4 regions of the Paenibacillus sp. GP183 genome follow, and region 1 is predicted to be linked to each of the others. Evidence: riboswitches for the same ligand, from Rfam matches in the RefSeq annotation. Region 1 holds a riboswitch; each other region holds the start of a gene.
What was found. A riboswitch is a leader RNA that binds a small molecule or an ion and turns the genes downstream of it on or off. The one in region 1 is predicted to bind cyclic di-AMP.
Positions count from the first base shown of each region.

Region 1 (2,199 bases):
TATTGTATCATACACCTCCTTTAAGAGCAATCTTTTTCACGACCAGAATTTTGTAAAGATGACTTATCTAATGTTATTGAAGTAACTATCCTGCCCGTTCGTCAACAAACGAAAAAGGAGCTGCCACGTAGCAAGCTCCTCAGCTATAGTTCTTCGTTAGTTGAATGATTCAATATGAAAGTAACTGTTTTAATCGCTTGTCTTACCATTAATATTCCAATAACCACCCGTTAATTTTGCATCCATAACTGGGAAAGATGTGCCAGCGACAACATTCCCACCCGCTAGGTGCACATAAACTTCCGTTTTTCCTTTGGCTTTCGTGTTACCACTTTTGTAATTATCCAAAGGGTGGTTTTTAACTATAAATTTTTCTACTTCCACTGTTTTTCCATATACATTTTCAGGGTTGTTTCCTGGGAGTGTCCAGTACATTGAATAAGGCAATGTTTTGACTAAATCTTTTGTTAGAACGTAAGTCCAAACAGAACCTTCATACGATAAAACTTTGTAACCTTCATTTTCTATATATGTCTTTGCGGTTTTTGCATTTTCCGTAAATTGCTGGTTTTCAGTGGCTCTACACCCAAATAAAAATGTAGTTATTATTAAGAAAGTTAAAAACAAAGCCGTTTTTCTCAAAGAAACCCTCCTTCAAATTATTATTTAATCCAATTTTAATGTGTTACTTGATTTTCTTATTCCCCTTGGTGTTCTCACGTTCTTTACCCTAAGTAACGAAAGCTCGCTAACTAATGTTGCAGTGGAACTATACTGCCCGTTAGCGTAGCAGGCTACCGTGATTAAATTTGCGGTAGCCTGCTGTGGTATTTTTATTGAGCTATCGATCCCCTATAGTTCAATCATAAAATATAGAGAATTCCTGATAAAACTCTAGATAGTGAAAGAAAAACAGTGTTGTATGCGCCTTCACTTTAACTATTATCTTTATATTGTCATCAATTCATTTAACATCCGATTTTACATTATTTACAAGTAGGAGTATTATTCAATTCATCAATTAAATACTGTTCCTAAATCGCTGAATCCTGATAAGGAACGGGGGAACCATTGACGATAACTTTTGGTTATCGTATGGGGTGAATCCATCAAGCAGATATTTATTTGCCTGGTGGTAGGGCAATCTCGTTGCCCTAATCCGTCAGCTAACCTCGTAAGCGTTGAATGAGAGAGGATGACCGCCATGATCAACTATCATTCACCACGGAGAGCCATGTGCTTCTGTGGTTTTTTTAATGCTAGATGCCAAATAATCGGATTCATAATCAAGACATTGGGATGGTCATGATTATTGGTTTGATTGAATTGCAGTACCATATGTTAAGTCAGAATCATTTCGCAACAGAACGTACCGTCTAACGAAAAGAGAGGTGATATATGTTTATGCTTACCTTGTATATCATAAGTTTTTGGGTAGGGCTGATTCTCACCTTGATTACAAGCTTTTTTGGGGGACACGGTGGCCATCATTTGAATGTCCATTTGGGTAACCACTCTACTGATTTTCATGCAGGTCACTCGCCGCTCAATCTTTCAACCATTCTTGCATTCCTTACTGGGTTCGGAGGAATGGGTTATATCCTTCTCAATAATAGTTTTATCGGCGGAATACTAATTATTTTCATCGCCACTATCACCGGTTTTATTATTGCTGCATTATTGTTCATTTTCTTATCTAAAGTATTATTGCGCGATGAGAGTGTGATGAAGGAAATGGATTACCAACTTGCCGGAACACTAGGTACGATAAGTATTCCAGTTCAAATAGAAAGCATTGGTGAAATGAAATTTATTTTAAATGGAACGACACGCTCTATTGGTGTGAAGGAACAAGATGGACAGATAATCCCTAAAGGTACAAAAGTGGTTATTTTGAAAATTGAAAAAGGGATTGCAGTAGTTTCTAAGTTTGAGAACAATGAATTCTAACTCCAAAAAAGAGGTGCATGTACTATGGTTGTTATTTATATTATCGGTGCCATTGTAGTTGTCGTTTTATTGCTCTTATCCAGTATGATTAATGCCTATAAAAAAGTCCCTCCAAACCAAGCGTTAATCGTCTATGGTCTTGGGGGGAAACGAGTTATACAGGGTGGAGGCCTGTTTGTAATGCCCGGTTTACAAAACTCTAAAACAATATCAATGATGCTTATGAGTTTTGATGTAGTTCCACAACAA
Region 1 covers NZ_FNSW01000002.1:196,939-199,137, forward strand. Annotated here, with positions in the region: gene BLV33_RS27605 (hypothetical protein) at 190-642, opposite strand; cyclic di-AMP (ydaO/yuaA leader) riboswitch at 1,031-1,197, shown strand; gene BLV33_RS27610 (NfeD family protein) at 1,399-1,950, shown strand; gene BLV33_RS27615 (flotillin family protein) at 1,975-2,199, shown strand, end outside.

Region 2 (2,199 bases), on a different contig from region 1:
CGGTTTACGGACGATGCGATTGCTCGTATTGATATGCTTCCTGACCACGTGCCGGAGTCCTTCCGGAAAGGGCTCAAAGCAATAATGCTTCATCCGCCGCGGGCCGCAGTCGATCTTGTTATCGCCGATGGCGAGCGTCTTCCATGGTGCGGAGGAATCATTGTTATCGATACGCCAGGCCATACGTCAGGACATATTAGTCTTTTTCATGAACCGTCACGCACCTTGATTGCTGGGGATGCTCTCATGGTAAGGGATAACCAGCTATGGGGACCGGATCCCGAGACGACGCTAGATCGGCAGGCCGCTCAAGCTTCTATCGTAAAGCTGTCCTCCTTCGACATCGAATCGGTTATATGTTATCATGGCGGTTTATTTAGAGACAATGTCATGGAGCGGCTGGCAGAGCTTGCAACCGAAGGCGTATAGAGTCGACTTTAACCTAGTGATAAAGCCATTGACAAAAAAAGAGATCCACAGCAACAGCTGTGGATCTTAAGTTTATATATTTTAAAAGGGGGTCGAGTTTTATTATAAGCTTTGTTCATTATCGCAGTGTAAACGGCTTATTTCATTTTGATTACAAATGCCGCTGGAACTGGCTAAAAGTAAGCTAGAGCTTGGGATTACGTGATAACGATAGTTGAAGAAAGATAATCGTATTTGTAAGCGGATTCTTTATCTAATTTATTAGCATTTATCAATTTTTTAATAAATCGTAAGCCTTTACAGTTACCTCATGAAAGAGTAACATTCAATGGGTATAAATTGCATAATGTAATTTTCGCTGAATTTTCTTATCGAAAAACGGGGGAACCAATTTTCTTGGGGTGAATGAGGGTATAGTTACTGTACTTTCTAGGGCAATTCTCGCTGTCCGAATCCGCCAGTTAACCTCGTAAGCGATCGTGGGGAGGACCAGACATGTATACATCACAGGGTCTAGCCTTGTGTTTTTTTGTGCTTTCAAGGATTAAATATCCAGATATACATAACAAGAGCTTTATGGAGGAGTACCCATGACAAGTGATTCACTAAGAAAGATCTTTCTTGGCAAACCATTGAAATCAAGTGAGATTGAGTCAGAAAAAATGCCTACATGGAAGGCTTTGCCGATATTATCATCAGATGCCCTTTCCTCTGTAGCTTACGGTACCGAACAAATCCTGCTCGAGCTCGCTTTGGTAGGTGTAGCGGCTTTTTCCTTTTCGCTGCCGATTGCATTAGCCATTATATTACTTATTGCGATTTTAGTTATCAGTTATCGCTATGTCATTGATGCCTATCCGCAAGGCGGCGGAGCTTATATGGTATCTAAAGAAAATTTAGGTATGATATGGGGTAGATTGGCAGGTGTTTCTCTCCTCATCGACTATACATTAACTGTTGCCGTATCCATCTCAGCTGGTGTGATGGCTATCACTTCTGCGTTTCCAAGTACAGTGAATTATATAGTTCCTATTGCGATTGTATTGGTGTGGTTTATGGTTTTAATGAACCTGCGCGGCACATCAGAATCAGGTACTTTATTTGCACTGCCAACGTATCTATTCATTTTCTGTATGCTTGCCCTGGTTGGAAAAGGTACTTGGGATTTATTAATGGGTACCCCTAGCAATATGCATACTCTCCATCTTCCACCCGCCATACCTAGCGGTCTTACCTTATTTGTACTGCTTAGAGCTTTCTCTTCTGGATGTTCAGCAGTTACAGGAATAGAAGCCATTTCAAATACCGTCCCGAACTTTAAAACTCCCAGCCAGAAAAATGCAAAAAACACACTCGTTATCTTGGCTGTCTTGTTAGCGATTATTTTTGGCGGGGTGACCATACTTGCATTAGCTTATGGAGTCGAACCCGACCAAAATGGCCACACATCCGTTTTATCTATGGTGACGGAGCAAGCCTTTGGTCGAGGCGGCATGTATTTCATCACTCAAATCGGAACGATGCTCATCCTTACATTGGCTGCAAATACGAGCTTTAACGGCTTTCCCGTTCTTGCATCTATTATGGCTATGGATAAAAACTTTCCTAGAATGTTTTCTCATCGAGGCGATCGTTTAGCATACAATTACGGGATCATAACATTGGGTGTTCTGTCGAGTCTCTTATTAATTGCCTTCAAGGGAAAAACAGATCTCCTGATACCGCTCTATGCGATTGGTGTCTTTCTATCATTTACGTTATCGCAAACCG
Region 2 covers NZ_FNSW01000001.1:2,103,103-2,105,301, forward strand. Annotated here, with positions in the region: gene BLV33_RS10465 (MBL fold metallo-hydrolase) at 1-429, shown strand, start outside; cyclic di-AMP (ydaO/yuaA leader) riboswitch at 776-921, shown strand; gene BLV33_RS10470 (APC family permease) at 1,020-2,199, shown strand, end outside.
Region 2: another riboswitch for cyclic di-AMP. It lies ahead of BLV33_RS10470 (APC family permease); the one in region 1 lies ahead of BLV33_RS27610 (NfeD family protein).

Region 3 (2,199 bases), on a different contig from region 1:
AATGGAGAGAAATTCAATGGAAATCTAGGAGGAATCACCCATGCCTGTTAAAAGAATTGAACACGTCGGCGTTATGGTCGCCAATCTTGAGGCTTCCATCCGGTTTTATGAAGAAGTCATTGGTTTAAAGCTGAAAGGGACTTTGCTGCATACGAATGAAGTGATCCGTTTGGCATTTCTAGGATTGGATGTTGAAGGCGAAACCGAGGTTGAATTGATTGAGGGTTACCAAGAAGGGCTGCCGCAGGAAGGGAAGGTTCATCATCTTGCTTTTGCCGTGGATGACATTGAAGCGGAATTTTCCAGAATTCAAGCTCTGGAGCTCAGCGGAATTGATCAGAACATTACAACATTGCCGAATGGAGCCCGATATTTCTTTTTTAATGGACTGGATATGGAACTCATTGAGTTTTTCCAATCGACGCGCAATTAAGCCGGAACTTGTATTTGTTCTTCATACATGGTAAAGTAAGTTTCGTTGCTCATGACGGAAATCGACTTGAGCCATGAGTCAGCTTACTGACGCGGGGTGGAGCAGCCCGGTAGCTCGTCGGGCTCATAACCCGAAGGCCGCAGGTTCAAATCCTGCCCCCGCAACCAATTTTACCAGTGTGGAGCCGTGGTGTAGAGGCCTAACATGCCTGCCTGTCACGCAGGAGACCGCGGGTTCGAATCCCGTCGGCTCCGCCATTATTTTGCATCATGAGGCATTAGCTCAGCCGGTAGAGCACCTGACTTTTAATCAGGGTGTCGTAGGTTCGAATCCTACATGCCTCACCATTTGTTTATTTAATCCATGCGCGTATGGCGGAATTGGCAGACGCACCAGACTTAGGATCTGGCGGGCAACCGTGGGGGTTCAAGTCCCTCTACGCGCATCGTTTGCGGAAGTGGCTCAGTGGTAGAGCATCGCCTTGCCAAGGCGAGGGTCGCGGGTTCGAACCCCGTCTTCCGCTTTTGTGCGCCCTTAGCTCAGCTGGATAGAGCGTTTGACTACGAATCAAAAGGCCGGGAGTTCGAATCTCTCAGGGCGCGCCACATCAATCATAGATGTTTAAAATATATAAAAATCAATTGAACAGGCAAAAGACGAAGGAAAACAAGGGTTTATCGCCCTCACTCTTTCGCCTTTTTTTTCGTTATATCGCATGTTCTCTTCATTTGTAATTTATTTACACCGTAAAAGGGGTTGATCAATCAAACCAAACTATGGTAATCTAGCACAGAGAAAAAATTGCCGAATCCACAAGCAGCAAAGGCTTGGGTACGGGGGATGCTTTATTGGGGTGAATGATCGTAATCCGCTAAGGAGAAGCGAACTAGGGAAATCCTCTTCCCGAACCCGTCAACTAACCTCGGAGGCTCATAGGAGGCAGGTTATTGAAGTCATTTGCTAAACGCATTGTTTTGTCATGCGCATTAGTTTGTGGAAGCTTAGCGGTAGCTGCAGCAGCTCCGACATATGCATCGGCTGCAAGCATCGTGAAAGTACAAATTAATGATGAACTGGTTCAGTTTCCCGACGCACAGCCATTTATCGACAGCAGCAGCAATCTCCAGGTTCCACTTCGTTTTCTATCCGAGAAGTTAGGGTATAAAGTCGATTGGAGCATGGAAGGCGATACGCAAGTTAACGTCAAGTTAACGAGCAATCAGAACTCGATTATGCTGTCGACCGGCGCCAGCCAAGTTATTGTGAATGGCGCGCCAAAGAGTTTGCAGGGCAGTGCGGCATTTGTAGAAGGCCGCGCTTTCGTACCTCTTCGTTTTATCTCCGAGACCTTTGGTTCGGAAATCAAATGGGATGCAAGCAACCAGGTAGCGATCATAAAAGCAGACGGCAAAGATCATAAGTCCGCTTATATCGCTCCACCACCGCCGCCGCCAGCACCACCAATTGTCATTCCAAGCATTACAGATCAGATTGCGCAAATTGCAAATGGTTACATCGGCGTTCCTTATGTTTGGGGTGGAACCACTCCCAAAGGCTTTGATTGTTCAGGTTTTGTTCAATATGTGTTTGCAAGCAAAGGAATTGATCTGCCAAGAACTTCTTCACAAATGTTCAGCAGAGGCACTGCCGTCAAAGAATTAAAAACAGGCGATTTGGTATTCTTCGCAAATGGCAGCATCAGTCACGTCGGTATCTATCTAGGCAATGGTAATTTCATCTCCGCAACCAACCATGGAGTTAAGGTT
Region 3 covers NZ_FNSW01000001.1:4,446,346-4,448,544, forward strand. Annotated here, with positions in the region: gene BLV33_RS21895 (VOC family protein) at 41-433, shown strand; tRNA gene BLV33_RS21900 (tRNA-Met) at 524-600, shown strand; tRNA gene BLV33_RS21905 (tRNA-Asp) at 614-690, shown strand; tRNA gene BLV33_RS21910 (tRNA-Lys) at 705-780, shown strand; tRNA gene BLV33_RS21915 (tRNA-Leu) at 799-878, shown strand; tRNA gene BLV33_RS21920 (tRNA-Gly) at 885-956, shown strand; tRNA gene BLV33_RS21925 (tRNA-Arg) at 962-1,038, shown strand; cyclic di-AMP (ydaO/yuaA leader) riboswitch at 1,226-1,379, shown strand; gene BLV33_RS21930 (C40 family peptidase) at 1,381-2,199, shown strand, end outside.
Region 3: another riboswitch for cyclic di-AMP. It lies ahead of BLV33_RS21930 (C40 family peptidase); the one in region 1 lies ahead of BLV33_RS27610 (NfeD family protein).

Region 4 (2,199 bases), on a different contig from region 1:
TTGTGGGATTCCTTGAAAGACAAGGAACAACGCAACAATAAAGGAAAGAGGCAAAAAGACCCGAGTGATGGAACGGGTGATATCCACAAAATAGTTACCCAGATTATCCTGTCTTCCAATTAATCCTCTGATAAAAGCAATAGCTAACGCAAAACCAGTTGCAGCTGATGTAAACATCGGAAACGTGATAGCGATCATCTGGGATAAATAAGATAATGTGTTTTCTCCGCTGTAAGCCTGCCAGTTCGTATTGGTAATAAATGAAATGGCTGTATTAAAAGCTAAAGTCGGAGGCACGTTGTCAATATTATCCGGGTTTAAGGGTAAATATTTCTGAAGTCTAAAAGTGGCATAAATCATAAGGAGCATCACAAAGTTGGTAACCAGCATCGCACCTAAATATTTCTTCCAGCCCATCGATTCGTCTTCACGTACACCAATGGTTCGATAAATCAATCGTTCAAAGGGACCGAATACGCGATCCAGCTTTGTCTTCTCAGAACCGAATACTTTCACTAAGTAGCTGCCAACAGGCTTGACAAGCAGCATAATAATGACAAGCGTAATGGCTACCTGCACTATTCCCATTCCCATTTAAAAATCTCCTCCTGCTTGTAGATGCAAATTGTAAAATAATCGATCTTTCTAAAACTTCTCCGGCTTGATAAGTACAAAGATGAGATATACAACAATGGCTAAAGCGATAATCCCAATCCAGATCATGGTTTTCCTCCTAAGAGTTTTGCTTTTGCAAAACTGACTTCGTAAGCATAAACTTGAGTTTTGCTTCAGTAAAACTGACTTCGTAAGCATAACTAAGAAGATTATGTCCGTTCACTAAATACCGTAAAACCCCATAACGCTAAAAATGAAATGATAAAAATCAAAACCATGACAAAATCGTTGTACATGGTATCACCTCCTCCTGCACGAAAACCTTCTTGATTAGCTTAGTAAAAAAGAAACATGGTCGTTATTTGTATACAACACGTGATTCGCGCCTAATCCTTTATATATCATTCTTGGATGAGTGCTTTGTGTAATGACGTAGATCGGTTCAGTGGTCCATTGCCGGCAAATTTGAATGTAGCGGCAACACGCGGATACACTGTTTTCAAACAGATAAATAGAGCCTACAGCTATTTCCGGGACCACCCATTTGCTGTGATTTTTAGTATCTACCTGTATAATTTGATTTATACGCAAATTTTCCATACGTTCGCGCAGCGAACTGCAATTGACCAAAGCAGCAAACGGAATTCCCCGATTTTCCAAGAGATGAATAAACTTTTCACCCATTCCATTCGGGGCATAAACAAGAACATAGCTTTGTGGTTCCAAGTGAAGCCACCTTCCTTACATTAAAAAGAAGCTACAGAGAAGAGGAATCTTCACGTAGCTTCATTAGGCACGGCAAAAAAAATCCGTGATTCAGATAACGATAGATTATTGCCTCTCTCGGACACGCTTGCGAGGTTAGCTGTCGGATTCGGGCGTGAGAGTCGCCCTACCTAAGATGCAAGCCTTACGCTTGTCATCATTGGATTCACCCCATGGCTGCACCCGTATATTTCGGGTAATAGCCGCCTGGTTCCCCCGATTCCTTTCAATTCAGGAATTCAGCGAATAAAGATATGTTTTCATTAATTTTTCATTTTAGGGCATTAGAAAACCACAGAGTACCCACCCTGCAGTCGTTGTTTACGCGATCACAAGCCTCATCATCCTCTCATGAACAAATACTTAATGTTGCAATAAGTTGTTGTTCGAACTGCCACGCTTACGAGGTTAGCTGACGGATTCGGGCGGTGAGAGTCGCCCTACCCGGTATATGAACTCCATGTTGTTCATATACCGAGATTCACCCCAGATCCATGTGAACGGCTCTCACACCGCGCACATGTACCTTTTTGGTTCCCCCGTTCCCCTGCTTGCAGGAAACTCAGCGATAAAATTTGGAAGCTTTATTTTCAATCATGAATCGTATCATACGCCTCTCTCCTAAAACTGTAAAGAACAACAGAAATGCTTATTCGATGATGTAAGTCTAAATGTGAAATATTACATCTGAAATGTCCTTATTATCTTCCATTTCCTTCAATAATCTAAGGATTAGGCTTCTTTTCATAATTTTCACCACAAAACAGAGAAATAATAAGCAATCATGTTAATAATAAATGGTAAATGCCATTGAACTCG
Region 4 covers NZ_FNSW01000001.1:4,056,376-4,058,574, reverse strand. Annotated here, with positions in the region: gene kdpA (potassium-transporting ATPase subunit KdpA) at 1-588, opposite strand, end outside; gene kdpF (K(+)-transporting ATPase subunit F) at 646-723, opposite strand; gene BLV33_RS19975 (hypothetical protein) at 946-1,341, opposite strand; cyclic di-AMP (ydaO/yuaA leader) riboswitch at 1,451-1,635, opposite strand; cyclic di-AMP (ydaO/yuaA leader) riboswitch at 1,763-1,958, opposite strand.
Region 4: another riboswitch for cyclic di-AMP. It lies ahead of BLV33_RS19975 (hypothetical protein); the one in region 1 lies ahead of BLV33_RS27610 (NfeD family protein).